DNA from 2 places in the Clostridium facile genome. Region 2 is predicted to be linked to the other one. Evidence: a T-box and tRNA genes for the amino acid it is inferred to sense, from the RefSeq annotation. Region 2 holds a T-box; the other holds one or more tRNA genes.
What was found. A T-box is a leader RNA that pairs with one kind of tRNA and senses whether it is charged. The one in region 2 lies ahead of tyrS (tyrosine--tRNA ligase), so its partner is inferred to be a tRNA-Tyr.
Positions count from the first base shown of each region.

Region 1: it encodes a tRNA-Tyr, which carries the amino acid that the T-box ahead of tyrS (tyrosine--tRNA ligase) is inferred to sense. The anticodon was not compared.

Region 1 covers NZ_JACOQK010000001.1:2,214,675-2,224,423, forward strand. Annotated here, with positions in the region: gene H8Z77_RS09165 (MATE family efflux transporter) at 1-1,301, shown strand, start outside; gene H8Z77_RS09170 (hypothetical protein) at 1,422-1,658, opposite strand; gene H8Z77_RS09175 (toll/interleukin-1 receptor domain-containing protein) at 2,132-2,866, opposite strand; tRNA gene H8Z77_RS09180 (tRNA-Tyr) at 3,658-3,743, opposite strand; tRNA gene H8Z77_RS09185 (tRNA-Thr) at 3,772-3,847, opposite strand; tRNA gene H8Z77_RS09190 (tRNA-Pro) at 3,911-3,987, opposite strand; gene H8Z77_RS09195 (hypothetical protein) at 4,140-4,436, opposite strand; gene spoIIP (stage II sporulation protein P) at 4,443-5,600, opposite strand; gene gpr (GPR endopeptidase) at 5,663-6,526, opposite strand; gene rpsT (30S ribosomal protein S20) at 6,750-7,004, shown strand; gene H8Z77_RS09215 (hypothetical protein) at 7,188-7,361, shown strand; gene alr (alanine racemase) at 7,910-9,073, shown strand; gene H8Z77_RS09225 (IMP dehydrogenase) at 9,575-9,749, opposite strand, start outside.
Region 2 covers NZ_JACOQK010000001.1:144,276-154,024, reverse strand. Annotated here, with positions in the region: gene H8Z77_RS00595 (DUF3089 domain-containing protein) at 1-224, opposite strand, end outside; gene asnA (aspartate--ammonia ligase) at 581-1,591, shown strand; gene H8Z77_RS00585 (glutamine synthetase III family protein) at 1,613-3,694, shown strand; gene H8Z77_RS11660 (GIY-YIG nuclease family protein) at 3,982-4,815, opposite strand; tRNA gene H8Z77_RS00575 (tRNA-Gly) at 5,096-5,171, opposite strand; tRNA gene H8Z77_RS00570 (tRNA-Gly) at 5,253-5,328, opposite strand; tRNA gene H8Z77_RS00565 (tRNA-Phe) at 5,361-5,436, opposite strand; tRNA gene H8Z77_RS00560 (tRNA-Asp) at 5,479-5,555, opposite strand; tRNA gene H8Z77_RS00555 (tRNA-Val) at 5,559-5,634, opposite strand; gene sigE (RNA polymerase sporulation sigma factor SigE) at 5,785-6,498, opposite strand; gene H8Z77_RS00545 (sigma-E processing peptidase SpoIIGA) at 6,512-7,363, opposite strand; T-box leader at 7,504-7,751, shown strand; gene tyrS (tyrosine--tRNA ligase) at 7,830-9,056, shown strand; gene H8Z77_RS00535 (leucine-rich repeat domain-containing protein) at 9,189-9,749, shown strand, end outside.

The sequences.
Region 1 (9,749 bases), 2.1 Mb from region 2:
GCACCGCATTTGTACAACTACAGAGCGTTTTTGATACAGCTATTATAGGGCAGATTTTAGGGATGCGTGAGTTGGCCGCTATTGGCGCAACAAATTCCGTTACCTTTTTATTCTCAGGGTTTATCGGTGGGATTGTAGGCGCCACTACAATGACAATTGCTAAGTATTTTGGGACGCATAACCAACATAAGATGCGCCAGTCTATCTGTATGGCAGCATATATTATGTTGATTTTTGTTATTTTTATTTCTGGTTTGGGGATTATTTGTTCATACCCTCTGCTAGAAACAATCAACACACCGGTAGAATTGATGCCCAGCGCCCACCTCTATATGTGTCTTTCTTTGGGTAGCATGATCTTTACCCAGTTGTCATCTCTATTGTCTTGCGCTATGAATGCGATGGGGGATAGTACAACATCGCTGGTTTACTTAATCGCTAACACGTTTTTTAATTCGGGGTTAGATTACCTGTTTATTAAAGTATTTTCTTTTGGGGTTGCTGGCATCGTTTTTGCAAGTGTTATCTCAAAAGTGGTTTTGTCAATTATCTTCTATTTATATATGAGAAAAAAATCCGAATGGTTTGTATTTGAAAAAAAAGATTTCCAATGGAACAGTCAGATCGCAAAAGACCTTCTAAAATTAGGGGTTCCAATTGGATTCCAGAGTATGGGCATCTCCATAGGTTCTGTTATTCTGCAAAGTGGTGTTAATACCTTGAGTACAGCGGTAATCAGTGGCTACACCATTGGAACAAAAGTGGAAAGTATCATTGTTTCCCCTATGGCCATTTTTGGAAGCACAATTGGTACTTATATTGGGCAAAACTACGGCGCCAAAAATTTTATCAGGTTGAGAAAAGGGTTTTGGATTATTTTCCGTTGGGAACTCGTTGCCAGTATTGCCTGTTTTGCTATTGTACAATTATTTGGTTGGCAAATTTGTGAGCTGTTTATCAATGCCAATGGGGAACAATCTGTTCCATATGCATTCCAGTATATCAGCACCATTTCATTTTTCTTTCCATTGCTTTGTTTGGTACATATCTATACAAATTCGCAAAAGGGGATAGGGAACGGCCTAGCTTCTATGACAGGTGGTATATTCGAGTTAACAGCCAGAATTTTAGTTTCGTATTTTTTGGTAAAAAAATTTGGATATTCTGCAGTATGTTTAGCCAGCCCATGCGCTTGGGTAGGTTCTATCATTGCGATGTGTCCTTGGTTCCATTACAAATTACACAAAATGGACCAAAAGAAAAAGAAAGAACAACAAGAAAACTCTTCCAATCAGAAATAATAAAAACCGGTAGATGGAGCAATACTTCACCTACCGGTTTTTTATTTCGATTTATAATATGGGGGTATTCCTATATAAGATAGATTTTCTCCAAACTATCCTTCCCATGAAATTTACTTATTATTTTTCTTCTGGCAAGGAAGATTTTTTCGATTCACCTGTACCCAGTTTATCGTTTAACCGTTGGCTTTGTGTTCCAAAATAAAAAGCGATTACCACTGAAAAAACAGTGAGAAAATCCTGGCTTGAAACTTTACCCACAATAGCGAGATAGGCAAATGCTACCGATAAAATTAAAGTGACAATGCTTTTTACACATAAAAGGTTACTAAGGCGTTTTACCCATATTTCCCCCATTATTTTTACCCCTTTCCTCTCTATTATCATGTATTATATCTATGCTCTATCTCTACAAACTGTTCCTGTATGGTATATTTTCATTTAAAAAGGAGAACTCAAAAAACTGGTACGATGTTTTCAATATTGTTTCAGTAAACACATAGGGTAGGGACACGGTATTTTATCTAAAATGTAGTTTTCGATATAGTTATGATAAGGTTTTAGGGCTAACGACGTCACAGAACAAGTAAATATTTTCTGGGAAATAATGATAGAAAGCACTCGATATACGATGTAAAATTGCTGATTGCTATCCTTCAAACAGATTTGAAAATTTTTCTATACCTACAGCTTTGCTTCTTTTAATAGGTATCTTATGGCTTATTGATCAATCGTATTAGGAGACTAAGTATTTCATTCCATTAATGTTAGTATAGGGTTAAATTTACAGGATTTTGGCCCCTTTATTTTGTTCTAATATAGATCCAAACTTATTTTAATTTATCAATTGTATATAATAGCTCACGGAAAGCACTTCCATAGTCTTGCCTAAAATCAATGTATTTTTTTGTTTTTAAAAATCTCGGTATTGTACACTCTTCAATCAAGATTGGTATTACTCGCACCTGTTTGTCTTGATTTTCATCCCAAATAGAGGATTCCCATTCAGCCCTAACCCAACTAGATGCAACGGAATTTTTGGATAATAAAATCAACAAGAAATCGCTATTATCAATTCCCTTTTCAATCTCAGTTGGTATAGACTGACCGCCTAAGATATCCCATTGGTCCAACCACGGGATACAACCTGCATCCTTTAAATCAGCATATAATAAATTGGCATAACCTTTATCTTGGGATGAATGGGAAATAAATAATTTCAATCCACTTTTTGATAAAGTATGCGTCGTAATACGCCTCTCATAAAATAGTGTGTTTACAAATTCTAGTTCCAATAATAATTGAGATTTATTTTTATTGTCTTTTTGACGGGATATTCGGCTCGCTAATTTTTCTTTACATTGAATAATATCGTGCATTGTAATACTATTTGACAAATAATTAACCGGGATAAGGAAGTAAGAGGAACATAATAATGGGTTTCCAAAATACACTATTCCAAGTATTTTACCATTATCCTCATCAAAATCATCGAGATACCCTATTTGTCCCTTAAAAGAACCCTCCAAACAAATTACAGGTCCATATTCCAGATAAGAAACCATAATAACCACCTTTCAAACTTGTATCTACTTATTTTTACTATCTATGTTAGAAGAAGTGTACTAATAATTCCTCTTGAGAAACAACGGATTTACCACTTAAATTACTAACATGATGGGGTATTAATCTAGCAAAGCTTTTTTAACATTGGTATCCAATAAATACTGTGATTTAGGAAACAAATAAACCTAATTATACTATCATTTCAAAAAGGCTTAAAACTGGGAAATTAAAGTTAGTTAGTATTTTTCCTTAAAACTATTATAAAGTAATTCTTTGAATAAACCAATACTCAATTAAAAAACTTTATTTCTTTGTAACAAAAACAAAGTTTATATGTTTCACACATGATAGCTCCAATTGGAAAAATTAGATAAAGGTCCCATACCATTTGAAAATAACTTTTACTTTTCTAAAAGCAACCCATTAATTTAGTTTTATTGTCAGACTATAAAGATTCCTAAGCTACCATAAATTCGAAAAACTGTTAAAGTACAGCAAATCTAATAAATTCGTTATAGATTTAATATGGTTAAAGTGTAATTCTATTTTAAATTTAGACATAGTTCGGTAGATTCTACTTATAGTCAAGCTACACAATGAAAAAGCGATCGCAGGTCTAAAAAGGGTATATGGTTTAGATACCAATTTCATCGGCAGTTTCTTGATCAAAAAAAGAGTCCAGATGTAAATTACATCTGGACTCTTTTTGGAAGAGGTAAACACTTTAAATGCGAGCACTTTGCCCGGAAAAAGAAATGAGTCCGAACGCAAATTGCGTCCAGACTCAGTCTGGTGGGAGAAGGTGGATTCGAACCACCGAAGCTGAAAAGCAACAGATTTACAGTCTGCCCCCTTTGGCCACTCGGGAATTCTCCCATATTCAATTAAATGCTCCTACAAAAAATGGAGCTGGTGGACGGACTCGAACCCCCGACCTGCTGATTACAAATCAGCTGCTCTACCAACTGAGCTACACCAGCATAGTAGGATGTATGGTATTTTACCATATAAAACACAACTTGTCAACACTAAATTTAAAAAAGTGGTCGGGGTGACAGGACTTGAACCTGCGGCATCTTGGTCCCAAACCAAGCACTCTACCAAACTGAGTTACACCCCGTAAGTTGTATATTGCTGTAAATCAAACAGCTTTATTATTATAACTGATTCATTTTATTTTGTCAACACTTTTTTGCAAAAAATTTATTTTTTTCAGCTATTATCTTTCCTTTGTAACAATTTTTTTGGAACATAAAAATATCTGTTGGAATTTTAACTCAACCCCAACAGATACCCAATTGCACGAATCCAACGCGGGACCAAAATCCAGTGTTCCTGGCACCATGCCTGGAACTGCTGCCAAGGGGTAAAATCCAGAAGATATCCATTGCCATATAAGTCGACTACTACACCATTGGCATGAGGATAAATCTGAATACCAACCCCCACGATTGCTTGTTGACTGCGGTTCATTACCACAAATAACAAGCCAAAAAAAATGATTACCGCAGCAGTAGCTGCTGCCGCTTGAAAAAATAATTGCCAAAAATATTTTTTTTCCTGTTTCATACTATCCTATTCTTGTATACTTAACAAAGCCTTTGCCAATGATTTTCCCACTAGTTCTCCAGAATATACCGCTTCATTCAAACTATTCGCATGACCGCCCATTTCGATTAAAATGGAGCCTGTTGTTAAATCCTGATTATAAAATTTATATTTAAAAGCAACGGGACGGGTTAACCCTGGATAATCACTTTCCATCTGTTTTTGTAATAAAGATGAAAAGCTAAGGTTTTTTAAATAATTTGGATAATTCATTGTGCCATCATCACAGCCGGAAACAATCATGACCTGAGCTGCGTTTTTCCCATTAATGTTTGCTATAGGGGCATAACGGGTGCCATCCTTAGTGGAAATTGCGTCACGATGGATGTCCAATACTATTTTAATCGAAGGGTTTTCTTTTAAAATGGTCTGGACAGTTTCCCGGGAACGGTCATAAGCTCCATTATAAGAAGGGTAATCATGCTCTGCGGAACTGTGGATTACTCCAATCCCTGCTGCCTCTAATTGTTTGGCGATTTCATCCCCAACCCTCACCATATTCCGAGAGGTATCCCGGTTTCGGGAAGGGACCCGGTTATCATAAAAATCCCTTGGTGCCAAGTCATAACTCTCTGTCGTATGGGTATGCATAATTAATACCTGTGGGGAGCCATCCGCTGCTATTTTAAAGTCTGGTAAGCTGTTAGCCGCCTGCAATACTGTGTTATTATCCACATTTGTGGTATTATAGATATAAGCGCTTCCCCCAATATTTAAATATTGAGTAGTACTTCCCGCTGTATATTGTTTTCTAACAATCGTTCCGTCATGGTTGCTATAGGTATCAATTTCTTCCTGTGTAATACCAACGTCCTGTGGGGTAGAAACAGAATCTGGCGAGGGACTAGTTTCCGGTTGGGAAGTATTCTCCTGTTGTCCTCCTGTTTGAACTTCTGTCTGTTCTGTTGGCTGGGAAGCATCATTATCTTGTTTTGCTTGGGTAAAAAACGACATTGTTCCTTCAGGCAGGGTAATTCCTGCGGAAACAAACGCCGCTTGTTCTGCCATAGCGCTGACATAGGGGATACTCATCACAAACCCTTTTCCCAACAACGGCAGCGCAAACACCATACCGGCCGCCAATGCTGCTTTTTTTATGGGGATGGTTTTATGCCGCCTTGCCATATGTGGTTTCCTCCTTATTATATCATTCGGTTACCACACATTATATGAATGGAAATAAAAAATTATGCTGTTAATCCCATTAATTCGGATACACTCAATTCTGGCTGAAGTGCACAGTTTAACCCCATAGCGAGCATTTTCGAGGATTGTGCTACAATTTGGTCAATTTCCCTAGGTGTCACCATCATTGTTTTCGCTCGGTCTGGAATCTGATTATTAGTTTGCAATAAATCACTTGCAATTGTTGCCATATCCACTACGGTTGGAACTCCAATTGCAATAACCGGTACCCCTAACGTATGAACAGAGAGTTCTTTCCTCCGATTTTGCACTCCTGAGCCTGGGACAATACCAGTATCCGAAATTTGGATAGTCCTACCCAAACGGTTGATATCCCGAGCCGCTAAGGCATCTACTACTACCACAGCTGCGGGCTTGATTTTTTGGCAAATACCGGCGACTATTTCTACTGTTTCCATCCCTGTTTGACCCAATACTCCAGGGGCAGCTACCGCTACGGGGCGTAACATGTCGAGCCCCGTCTGTTCTGCAATCCCGTTGATTAAATGCCTTGTTGCCAAAACGTAACGGCAGGTATGTGGCCCAATATCATCTGGAGTAATTTGAGAGTTACCTAAACCGACTACGAAAATCAACCCTTCTTTGGGTAACAAAGGGGAAATTTCTTTTCCAATTAGTTCTACTTCCTGTTCAAATTGTCCGGAATATCCTTTTAAGGAGTCCATCTCTAACGTAAGATACCTCCCTTGGGGCTTTTCCAACCGTTGGGCAGCCTGTTCTGTTTCCACCACTATCCTGGTAACGGTTACATGCCCTTTTTGAATCACATTCCGGGTAATGCCATCCGGAGTAATCTCTTTTGCAAAAGCGGTATGTTCTATCATCAAATCTGTCCGAATACCCATAACCTCATTCCTTTCGATGCTTTTCTTTTAGTATGGGCAGATTCATACAGGATTATTTGAAAACACAGGGAATATTTTATGTTTTTTACTATTGATTTTTTTTGTACAACATGGTATCATAATTAATGCTGTCAGTAGGTATCAGTGTCTCGTGCCTGCTGCGAAATTATCTGAATCAGATGAGTTCGAGATCTGTGGAAGAAAATACTAAGGAGGTGTCACCATGCCTAATATTAAATCCGCAAAAAAAAGAGTTAAAGTGATTAAAACCAAAACTCTGCAAAACAAAATGACAAAATCCGCGTTAAAAACCGCTTTAAAAGCTGCTGATGCTGCTGTAGCTGCTAACGCTGACAATAAAGCTGAGGTTGTAAAAGTTGCCATCAAAAAAATGGATCAGGCTGCTGCAAAAGGCGTTTACCACAAAAACGTTGCTGCACGTAAAAAATCCCAGCTGATGAAAAAACTGAACGGCTAATTTTTTAAAAGATAAGAAAAATATGAGCAATCCCGTTAACCTCTCAGGGATTGCTTTTTTCTTTGTTGTAAACTCCATTTGTATCCCATATGATTTTTATTTCCCTTTTGTAAACATTCTACAAAACATTTGACAGAATACCCAAGTTATATTATCATATAAATAAATAATGGAGGTGGTCTTATGTCAACACAGCTTGAACGTAAAAAAGCGCATAAAAGATCAATAACAATTATATCAATCCTGTTAAGCATTGCTGCTATTGCTTCTACCGTAGCGCTCTGGTTCTATAAGGTATCCAGCAAACGTGCTTATGAAGATAAATGGAAAGACTATGACGATTGCGGTGTTGCATAAACCTACAATTCATAGGATTCCCTTTTTTACAGGTGATCGAGATTAGCGTCTGTTGTGGGCAACAGGCGCTTTTATCTTTTATTTTTACAGAATAAGTCTTGTTTTGATTGTTTTTCTTATTTTTCCAGAATACCGCTTTTCTATGTTGAAAATTATTCACAACTCCTATTATTATCCAGAAAAAAACCAGCAACTTACTAACTAGTTGAAAACTCTGTGGAAAATGATGAAAACTTTCTGTATATTTTAAAAAAAGGGAAATGTAAATAAAATAGTTCCCGTATTTTCAGCAAATTATCCATAATACAATGGGTTGATTTTAAAAATTGACTTTTCCACATTTGTTGAAAAGTGTGTTGAAAAAGTTGAAAGTAGGTTTATTTCCATAAAATATTACCACATGTAATCATTTATTTTCCTTTTAATTCCTTCTATTTCTAATAAATTACATTTTTCTTGCAAAACCGCCTGAATATTCAACATTTGCACTTTTTTATAAAAAGTAGTATCATAAATAACACAGAATTTTTCTCCGAGGAGGAACGGCTATGCAGCCTTATACAAAACGTACCTGGACGGAAATTAACTTGGATTGTTTGGAACACAATTATCATCAAATAAAAGCATTATTGCCCCAGACTGACATCATTGCCACCGTCAAAGCGGATGGCTATGGACACTGTGCAGAACCTGTGGCACGGCATTTGCAAGAGTTAGGAGTTCATTTTTTTAGTGTCTCCAATATCGATGAGGCTACTGCACTGCGAGATGACCAAATTCAAGGCGATATTTTAATCTTAGGGTATACCCCTGTGGAACAAGCGGAAGAATTGGTAAAATACAACATTATACAAACCGTGTTTTCACCTGAGTTCGCTCAAGAATTAAATCTGGCAGCACAAAAAGCTGGTATTACAGTCCGAGTCCATGTTGCTTTGGATACAGGAATGTCCCGAATTGGTTTCCAGGCAACCCAATCCTGTTGGGAAATAGGGGAGATTGAACGGCTTTATCACTACCCCCATCTAAAAATAGAGGGCTATTTTACCCATTTATGTCATGCTGACAGTACAGAAGAGGGACCACGAAATTTCACCTTACACCAAAAGCAGCTTTTTGACCAAATGATACAACAGCTACAGCAAAAAGGATATCACACAGGGGTTTCTCACATACAAAACAGTGCAGGTATCCAAATGTTACAAGGGAACCACTATGATTTAGCGCGCCCTGGCATTGTATTATATGGATTACACCCAAGTGGCCAAGTAACAATCCCTGGATTAAAACCAGTATTGCAACTAAAATCTGTTATTTCGATGGTAAAAGAAATTGAAGCGAATGTTACAGTGGGATATTCTAGAACCTTTACCACTAAAAAAGCAACAAAAATCGCCACTGTCTGTATTGGATATGCAGATGGCTGGCCACGGCTATTATCGAACCGAGGATATGTATTGGTAAACGGACAAAAAGTTCCCATTATCGGCAATGTCTGTATGGACCAGCTCATGTTGGATGTGACAGGAATTCCCGCAAAGCAAGGGGATATTGTCACTCTAATTGGAAAAGACGGTAATTTGGAAATAACCGCAGATCAGGTTGCGGAAAGCATTGGTACCATTGGTTATGAACTGGTTTGTCAAATCAGCAAACGTGTACCAAGAGCAATCTACCAAAATGGGAAATTAATTGAAGTAATAGAATATTAAATGAAAAAACATCAGTGAGTAACTGATGTTTTTTATTTACATGATAGTATTGAATCTTGATAAGCAGTGACGATAATTTTTTATCCGCCTACCTTATTTTATAATTCCTTTCACTGTCGCAACGATAAAAACAGTTTTTACAGGGAATAATAGGTTCTATTGTAAACCGTGTGTTTTTATCTTATCTGTGAAATCCTAAAATTCAAAAAATAATTTATCAAGACAACCGCTGAGATTGTAGCATACATAGATCCTGGATGGGTCTGCTATTGACTTAGCTCAATGGACACTGAACATCATACACCCTACTATCCATAAACAGGTTCCATTAGATACCGGCAATCTGTCCAATTAACCATTGGTTTCTGTTCTATTTACTTTGCTCCGGTAAAGCTTCCTCTTCCTATCCTCCATAAAATTCGGGATTTCATTTAGATAGAAAAAGAAAGGATGTTACAAGCAAAATCCGCTGGTAACATCCTTTTTTATGATAAAATAATATTATTTTACAGTAGTTGCGGTTTTTTCTTTTAATAGGACGTCATGCGCGCCACCTTCTACAATACTGGTAGAGGATACCAGTGTCAATTTTGCTTTTTTCTGCAATTCTGGAATCGTCAACGCACCGCAGTTACACATCGTAGAGCTAACCTTTTTCAATGTCAAGCTCACATTA
Region 2 (9,749 bases):
TTTGCATCCTCATCTTCCAAAGACATATTCGTTTCATTTCCATCGAATACTGTCGGACAGATAAAAAATACATCTGCTTTCCTACTATCTGTTTGTGTTTCACAATAAGCCCAATTCTCTTGTTTCGCATAACAAATTTCCGTCTTTATCTCTTCGTTTGAGCATCCGCTTGTAAAAACAAGTATAAAAACCAAACAAAAACAGATAGATAAATATTTTTTCATAACATTCCCTTCTTACTTATAACATTTTATTCAAATTATAACATGAATTTTTTTCTTTTGAAATGATTTCCACCACAAAATTAGATCTATTTTTCTAGTATTCGTCTATGTACAATGATAAAATAGAAAATAAAGCTGTTGCTCTCTATAAGAATAAAATAAAAAATTTCCTACAATAAATGAAGGGATTGCTTCTTACTTCTTGCAAAAAGATGGATATAATGTTAAAATAAAACATACATAAAATTTGTTATGGTTTTTATTGCATAAAATAAAATGAAAACAGATGCACTGTTTAGATTATTTTTTAATTTCCGCTTTGGCAACTAAAATATGGCGGATGGATGGAGGAAAATATGGAACACACACTGGTTTTGCCGGAAGGCTATTGGTCTAAGCTAAACATTATCGAAACAGAAAAAGCGATTAAACTGGTAAAAGATACTTTTCAACAAACACTTGCCAATCGGTTGAATTTAACAAGAGTATCTGCACCTTTATTTGTACAGCCACATACCGGTTTAAATGATGACCTGAATGGTGTGGAACGTCCGGTCGAATTTGATATTAAAGAACTCGGGGCAAATGTACAAATTGTACATTCCTTGGCAAAATGGAAACGCCTTGCTTTAAAACGTTATGGTTTTGCCCCTGGTTCTGGTTTATACACAGATATGAATGCTATCCGCCGGGATGAAGAACTAGACAACTGCCACTCTGTATACGTGGATCAGTGGGACTGGGAGAAAATTATTACTCCTGAAACTCGAAATATTGAAACTTTAAAACAAACCGTACGAGATATTGTCCACGCTTTGAAAGAAACCCAAAATAAATTACATCAGCAATTTTCTCAAATCAGTTCCTATATTGAGGAAGAAATCTTTTTTATTACCACTTCAGAACTGGAAGCCCTTTATCCTAACCTTTCTAGAAAAGAACGGGAAAATCAGATCTGTAAAGAACACAAAACAGTATTTTTAATGCAGATTGGCGGTCCTTTAAAAGATGGAAAACCTCATGACGGCCGTGCCCCTGACTATGATGACTGGAATTTAAACGGAGATTTGCTCATTTGGTATCCAGTATTGGAACGTGCCATGGAATTATCCTCTATGGGAATCCGTGTTGACCAGCATGCACTGGAAAACCAGCTCAAAGCTGCTGGATGCGAGGAACGTAAGAACTTTACATTCCATCAAATGTTACTAAACGGCGAACTTCCTCTTACCATGGGTGGCGGTATCGGACAATCCCGCTTATGTATGGTATTATTGGAAAAAGCCCATATTGGTGAAGTACAGGCTTCTGTTTGGCCAGAAAGTATGATTTCAGTTTGTGACAGCCATGGAATTCACCTGCTGTAATGGAAAATGGAGGATTACACTATGAAAAGTTTCGCACAAAAGTTTGGATGTAAGGTGTTCGACCAACGTGTGATGAAAGAACGCCTGCCAAAAGAAACCTATAAAAGCTTAAAAGCGTCCATGGATCACGGACGTTCCCTTGATCCAGAAATCGCAAGTATTGTGGCGTCTGCCATGAAAGATTGGGCAGTGGAAAATGGGGCAACCCATTTTACCCATTGGTTCCAGCCAATGACTGGGATTACTGCCGGTAAGCATGATAGCTTTTTATCTCCTCAAGGAGATGGTTCAATTATTTTAGAGTTTTCCGGAAAAGAACTGATTAAAGGAGAACCTGACGCTTCCTCCTTTCCAAACGGAGGGTTAAGGAATACCTTTGAAGCAAGAGGATATACCATTTGGGATTGCAGTTCCCCTGCTTTTATCAAAGAAGGTACTTTATATATTCCAACCGCGTTCTGTTCTTATACTGGAGAGGCATTGGATACCAAAACCCCATTGCTTCGTTCCATGGAAGTAGTAAATACCCAAGCATTGCGTGTTTTAAAACTTTTTGGCAACCATACTTCTACCCGTGTTATCCCAACCGTAGGGGCAGAACAGGAATATTTTTTAGTTGACCGAAAAAATTATGAAGATCGTTTGGATTTAAAAATCTGTGGACGCACCTTGTTTGGTGCAAAACCGCCAAAAGGCCAAGAGATGGATGACCACTACTGTGGCCGTATCCGTTTACGGATTGCGGATTATATGCGCCAGTTGGATGACCAGCTTTGGCAATATGGGATTAACTCCAAAACAAAACACAATGAAGTAGCGCCGGCACAACATGAAATGGCGCCTGTATTTGATTCTGCCAATGTGGCAACCGACCATAACCAGTTAACCATGGAATTAATGCGTTCTGTCGCAAAACAGAACGGTCTAGCATGCTTGCTGCATGAAAAACCGTTTGAACACATCAATGGCTCTGGTAAACACAACAACTGGTCTTTATCCACCGATGATGGCATCAACTTGTTGGATCCAGGAAAAACCCCATATGAAAACATGCAGTTTTTGATTTTTCTGTGTGCTGTTATCCGTTCGATTGATAAATATCCAGAATTGCTCCGTTTAACCGCTGCCTCTCCTGGAAACGACCACCGTTTGGGGGCAAACGAAGCTCCACCAGCAATTATATCCATATTTTTAGGAGAACATTTAACCGCAACATTACAGCATATTGCGGATGGTGTAGCAGAAGAAAAATCTTCTAATGGAGTACTCAACACAAAAGTAACCATCCTGCCAAACTTGCCAAAAGATGATAGTGACCGGAACAGAACTTCCCCATTTGCGTTTACTGGAAACAAATTTGAATTCCGTATGGTTGGTTCCTCTGCCTCTATTGCTTCTTCTAACTGGGTATTGAATACCATTATGGCAGAATCCTTGGAAACCTTTGCCGATATTTTGGAAAGCACCGATGATTTTGACCGTGATGTCCGCCTGATTGTGCATGAAACTATGTACCACCATGGCAAAGTAATCTTTAACGGGAACGGTTATTCTGAGAAATGGGTGGAAGAAGCAGAACGCCGTGGCTTACCAAACATTTCAAATTCTGTAGATGCAGCAAAGGCGTTTATCATGGATAAAAGTATCGAACTGTTCCAACGTTATGGTATTTTTACTCCAAAGGAATGTGAATCCCGTTATGAAATCATGCTGGAAAACTATATCAAAACAATCAGCATCGAAGCAAATACCATGTTAGAGATGACAAAACGTCAGATTCTTCCTGCCGCTATAAAATATGTCGGTGATATTTCCGCTTCTTATAATGAAGTGACCAGCAGTGGCGTAGAGAATAAAGCAATGTTAAAACTGGTTAACCAATTATCCTCTATGATTGACTGTGTCCATGATATTATGGAAATCCTGGAACAAGAAGTAAACGCTGCTCATACAAACGATTTATGGCAGACAGCAGTAAACTATCGTGATAAGGTCATTCCACAAATGGAGAGCTTGCGGAATTGTGTTGATGCAATGGAAACGATTACTTCTTCTGAATACTGGCCAATGCCAACCTATACCGATTTATTGTATCGAGTATAACAAAATGTAAAATGCAGCAAAAAGAAAAGCTGATTCTTATCTAAGAATCAGCTTTTTTTCAATGGTATCTAATCTCCCTGTTTTATCAAGGGAAGAAAAAGAGTCGTGCAACAATCATAACAGCGAGCTTTATAGGAACTAAAAAAGTAAAAGGTTATATAAATAAAATAGTACTATTTTAAACCCGTTTACAGGTGACAGTGCATAATATAATTCAATCCCCATAGGAATTAAGCCGATAATATCCTCTTTTAGGGGCTGTGTATCAACCAAGCGGTCTTGAGCATTTAAAGTATTTCTTTTAGTGTTTTTCCATCCTCTGTTTTCCAATACAATTTTCCATTAGAGGCACGTCCTAAAACAACCGCAGAGGCAGCGGATGGGGCATTAAACTCATAATCCTGCTCAAAAACACCATTGATAATAATCCCATCAGCTATCAATTGATTCCTCAGATTATAATAACTTTTCGCCCCTGTTGGAAAGGATGGAGCCATACGGTCGGAAATTGTGGACCCTTTTAATACAGTAAATCCACCAATACTAATAAAACCTTTTGCCGAGGCATCTGAGCTTTTACAATATAAATATGTAGTTGTACTAGTGGCTTGCGGTACTGGTGTTAATACTTTATATCCCAATGCGTTCAGCAAAATCTTTATGTTATCCATAAATTCTTCCATTGATGCGCGTTGAGATTCCTTAATGGTTGTATTATAAGTTGCCTTTGTAAGTATTTTATAGCGATTGCATTTTTTCGCAATGTGAAACAATTGATCCTCTAAATAACGCCCTAATGCTTTGTTTAAATCCCTACCGAGGAATGCAACAGCTGTATTCCAATAATATTTTTCTTTTCCCGCCTTAAAATCACTCAAATGCTGTTTTAATCTTATTAAAACATTTTCAGCTTCCCCAATATAAACAGAATCTGTCCCATCATCTTCTTGGCAGAACAAAAAATATACCCCTACTCCTTGAATATCCTCCCGTTCACATTCTGCTACTTCAGTTCTTGGGATTTTAATTGCTTTTCCATTCCAGTTGGACAATTCCGCTGTTGTTAAACTATCCGCTGTTCCATTGACAAGGAATAATTCTATTGTCTTTCCATAAGCCACAATATACTCCCCCAGTGCATTCATTCTATTCTACAAATATTATAACAGATATTCCAATAAAATCATAGAGAAGGAAATTTATCTTTATCAGATTGAACTTCCTATAGAATTACAACATCTGTAAAATATTTATCTATACTTTTCTTTACATAGATAAATTTTAATAGCAGATATTTTATGATCAATCATCTTAAAAATTGGTATCTTATCATATCCTTCTATAAAAGTTTCCTAATGAAAAAGCCTTACCCTTTATTTAAAAAGGATAAGGCAAACCATTTGGAGCGGGTTACGAGGCTCGAACTCGCTACCTCCACCTTGGCAAGGTGGCGCTCTACCAGATGAGCTAAACCCGCAAATGCTATCTTATACTACATGAAAATCGATCATAACAAATAAAAAATCCAAAGTTAAACCTTTTAACTTCGGATAAAAAATGGAGCGGGTTACGAGGCTCGAACTCGCTACCTCCACCTTGGCAAGGTGGCGCTCTACCAGATGAGCTAAACCCGCATGTTTGCCTTCTCTTTTCAGAAAAGGTCTTTTGGTGCCTCCGGACGGAATCGAACCATCGACACGAGGATTTTCAGTCCTCTGCTCTACCGACTGAGCTACAGAGGCATTTCAGTCGCCCTTGTAATCAATCTCTTTCAGACAACTGGTTGGCGACCCGTATCAGACTCGAACTGACGACCTCTTGCGTGACAGGCAAGCGTTCTAACCAACTGAACTAACGGGCCGTATGGTGGGAACAATAGGGCTCGAACCTATGACCCTCTGCTTGTAAGGCAGATGCTCTCCCAGCTGAGCTATGCTCCCATTTATCCGCCGTCCGGGGTGTTCCCTCAAGCGACGAATATTATTATACCAGACCACTTTTTATTTGTCAACACTTTTTTTCATTTTATTTTTATTTTTTTCGATTTTTTTAAACAGCAATTTTTCATCCAAAACGACAAAGCAATTTTATTAGATATTAACCCGTTCTATCTCTTTTTTCAACCTTGTGATAATCTTTTTCTCCAGCCTGGAAATATAGGATTGGGAAATTCCAATTTTATCTGCCACTTCCTTTTGGGTATATTCGTTTCCATCCACCATGCCAAACCTCAGCTGCATAATTTCCCGTTCCCTATCTCCTAACTTATTAATACAATCTACTACTAAATCCCGCTCTACCCGTTCTTCAATTCCTTTATTCACACAATCATTTTCTGTCCCCAACACATCGGACAACAACAGTTCGTTTCCATCCCAATCAATTTTTAATGGCTCGTCAATCGAAACTTCATTTTTTAAAGGATTGGTTTTCCTTAAATACATCAAAATTTCATTTTCAATGCAGCGAGAAGCATAGGTAGCTAGCTTAATATTTTTTTCAGGGGAAAATGTGTTCACCGCTTTGATTAACCCAATGGTCCCAATCGAAATTAAATCCTCAATGCCAATTCCAGTGGATTCAAATTTTTTTGCGATATAAACAACCAGCCTTAAATTATGTACAATCAACTGTTCCCTTGCCCAAGGGTCATTTTCCGATAATTTTCGAAACACAATCTGTTCCTGTTCCTTATCTAAAGGGGGCGGTAAGGTATCCGCACCATTGATGTAATGGACAGGATCCACTAGCCCTAAATATCGTAATAATTGATTCCGTTTTTTCCATAGCCATTTTAAAAACATAACCTTTCACTCCTTAATTGAATTTTGCTGGGAGGACTGCTTGAAACTCTCCATGGGAAAGATGATTCACAGTAATCCCTATCATAAAACCGCTCACCGGTTTTTCTTCTAAATAAAACTGGTCGGGGGCAAACCCTACAATAAAGCTTTCTCCTCCTACTGTCTGGAATGGAATCAGATGGAATTTTACCGCCTGCAAAAGCTCAGTGGATTGTATGTATTGACCAGATTCCAAAACCTGCTGAATGGAAGCGGGTAATAAATTTTTAACTGCCTGATATTCACAGATTACGACAGGATGTCCTGTAAATGGGTCGATTAACCGATTTCCTGTATCATAAAAAGCAGATAAATTGGCTTCTTTTTGATTCCATATAATTTTAATTTGGTATAACTCCTTGGCATGTACCCGTTTGTTCCATAAAAAACAGATTACACGTACTACAATATAAGCGACAATTGTTCCAATGACCAATGCTAATGCGGAAATGTGAAAATACGCCACACCGTTGTTCCAATACATCCCTACAGGACAGACAAATATCCAGAGTGCCATCATTACACCAGCATACAAAAAATTAACTCCAAAAAAGCCTAAGACTGTTTTAATAAAAATTCCCCTTTGTTGGTAACCAAAACAGAGCCATACCAATAATACACCAAGAATCCCTTTGATGAGGAATGTTAGCAACAATCCTGGATCGGGCAGAAAAATCATCAAGGAAAACAGGCTGCCAATCACAGCCGCCAAAATCATCCTCCAACGTTTCACCTTGCTGTGGAAAAATAATTTTACGGATAACAGTAAAAAGTAATTCACAAATAAGTTTACCGCTAAAAGTACGTCTAAATATATCACCTGCATTTTGTTCACCTCGTCCAATTTCCAGTATACCCCCAGGACAAGCCTTAATTTTGTCAAACGCTCGTGGCTCATTCTGACGAATAAAACAAGATTTTTTCCGTCAACGGTTGACAACGAAAAAACTTTGTGTTAGGATACAAATAATAACTGAGAAAAGAACAAGTAAGCAAAGTTTTCCAGATTCACAGAGAGCGTTTGGGTGGTGAAAAAACGCAGCTGGCCTTATGCTGAATACATCTTGGAGTTGTGTAGCCGAACTTGTTAGTAGGCTGCATCGGGTACGCCCGTTATTGCGTAGCAGATCAGTCCTTTGACCTGCCGAGGCAGTAATCCGTGAGGGTTCTGTAAATAGAGGTGGTAACACGAAAATCGTATTTTCGTCCTCTGTATCTGTAACAGGATACGGAGGGCTTTTTTGTTTTTGACTATTCCCCTTCCGTATCAAATTGATAAAAGGAGAATTCATATGACTGTATTTGAAGAATTAAAACGCCGTGGGTTAATCGCCCAAATGACCAATGAAGAAAAAATCAAAGAATTACTGGAAAACGAAAAAGTTACCTTTTATATCGGTTTTGACGCTACTGCGGACAGCCTGCATGTTGGGCACTTTTTGCAGTTGATTGTAATGCGCCATCTGCAACAGGCTGGCCATCGTCCAATTGCTTTGCTTGGTACTGGTACTACTATGATTGGCGACCCAACTGGACGTACTGATATGAGAAAAATGTTAACAGTAGAAGAAATCAATCACAATGCGGAATGCTTTAAAAAGCAGATGTCCAAATTCATTGATTTTTCTGATGGGAAAGCATTGATGCTGAAAAATGGCGATTGGCTCTTAAACCTAAATTATATTGACTTTTTACGCGATGTTGGACGGCATTTCTCCGTTAACAAAATGTTGACAGCGGAATGTGTAAAAAGCCGTTTGGCAGTGGGATTAAGCTTTTTAGAATTCAACTACATGTTGATGCAAAGCTATGACTTCCTTCATCTGTATAACACAACCGGATGTAAAATGGAATTGGGCGGCGACGACCAATGGTCCAATATCCTAGGTGGTATCGATTTGGTGCGCCGTGTTAAAGGGGAAGAAGTATACGGGATGACCTTTACCCTGTTAACCACAAAAGAAGGCAAAAAAATGGGCAAAACCCAAAAAGGCGCCTTATGGCTTGACCCTGAAAAATGTCCACCATACGAATTCTTCCAGTATTGGAGAAACGTCAGCGACGACGATGTGATTAACTGCCTGAAGCTGATTACTTTCCTTCCAATCGAAGAAATTGAGGCAATGGAAAGCTGGGAAGGTAGCCAGTTAAATAAAGCAAAAGAAATTCTGGCTTACGAAGTAACCAAACTGGTTCACGGGGAAGAAGAAGCTACCAAAGCACTGGAAACTTCCCGCAACTTGTTTAGTGCAAATGCACAGGATGAAAATATGCCAAGCACAGAATTAAGTGCGGACGCGTTCCAAGATGGCACCATTGGTTTATTGGATTTATTGGTTGCTACAAAACTTTGCCCTTCCAAAGGGGAAGCGCGCCGGCTCACACAACAAGGCGGTATTTCCATTGACGATGAAAAAATTACCGACCCAACTGCAAAATTGGATGCTTCCAACTTTGAAAAAGGTTATGTCATCATCAAAAAAGGGAAAAAAGTATTCCATAAAGCAATCAAAGCTTAATGTTTAAAAACGTCTGCGTTTTACTTGCAGGCGTTTTTGCTGTTTTGTATTTTAAATTTTTATTTGTAATTCATACATTTTTATTGAGAAAAGAGAAATCTTATTGTAAATGGTAGTAGAAGGAGTGCATTTATGAAACAAAGCTCTATGGGAATGACAATTTATTATTCTGTTCAACAAGGAACAGTAACCATCCACCAATGTTTAACAGACCAAACGGATATTGTTTTACCAAATCAAATCCAAGGGATGCCAGTAACCAAAATCGGCGCTTATGCTTTTTCCTCTCCGGAAGGGCTTTCCAAAGCAACTGGGGAACTCCAGTTAATTCAACTATCTGGGGAATTAGGATTTCAAGAATCCGCCCTTCCTCTATGCGGAAAAAACCTTACCTCAATCCAATTGCCTGAAACCATTACCCAAATTGGAGACTATGCTTTTTTTAACTGTATCAATTTACAGTATGTTTCCATGCCAGGAAATATGCAGGAAATTGGAGGGGGTGCCTTCCAAAATTGTGAATCCCTCACTACCATTGAACTGACCAACATCAACGGGCAGGAAACCTGCCTAAAAAGTATTATCACAGATATCCAACATGAAGTGGATGTCCTTCTCCATTATAACAATGGAATGTATGGTGTACCGCGGCAGGCAAAACTCACCTTTCCTCAATATTTTGAGGAAACCATT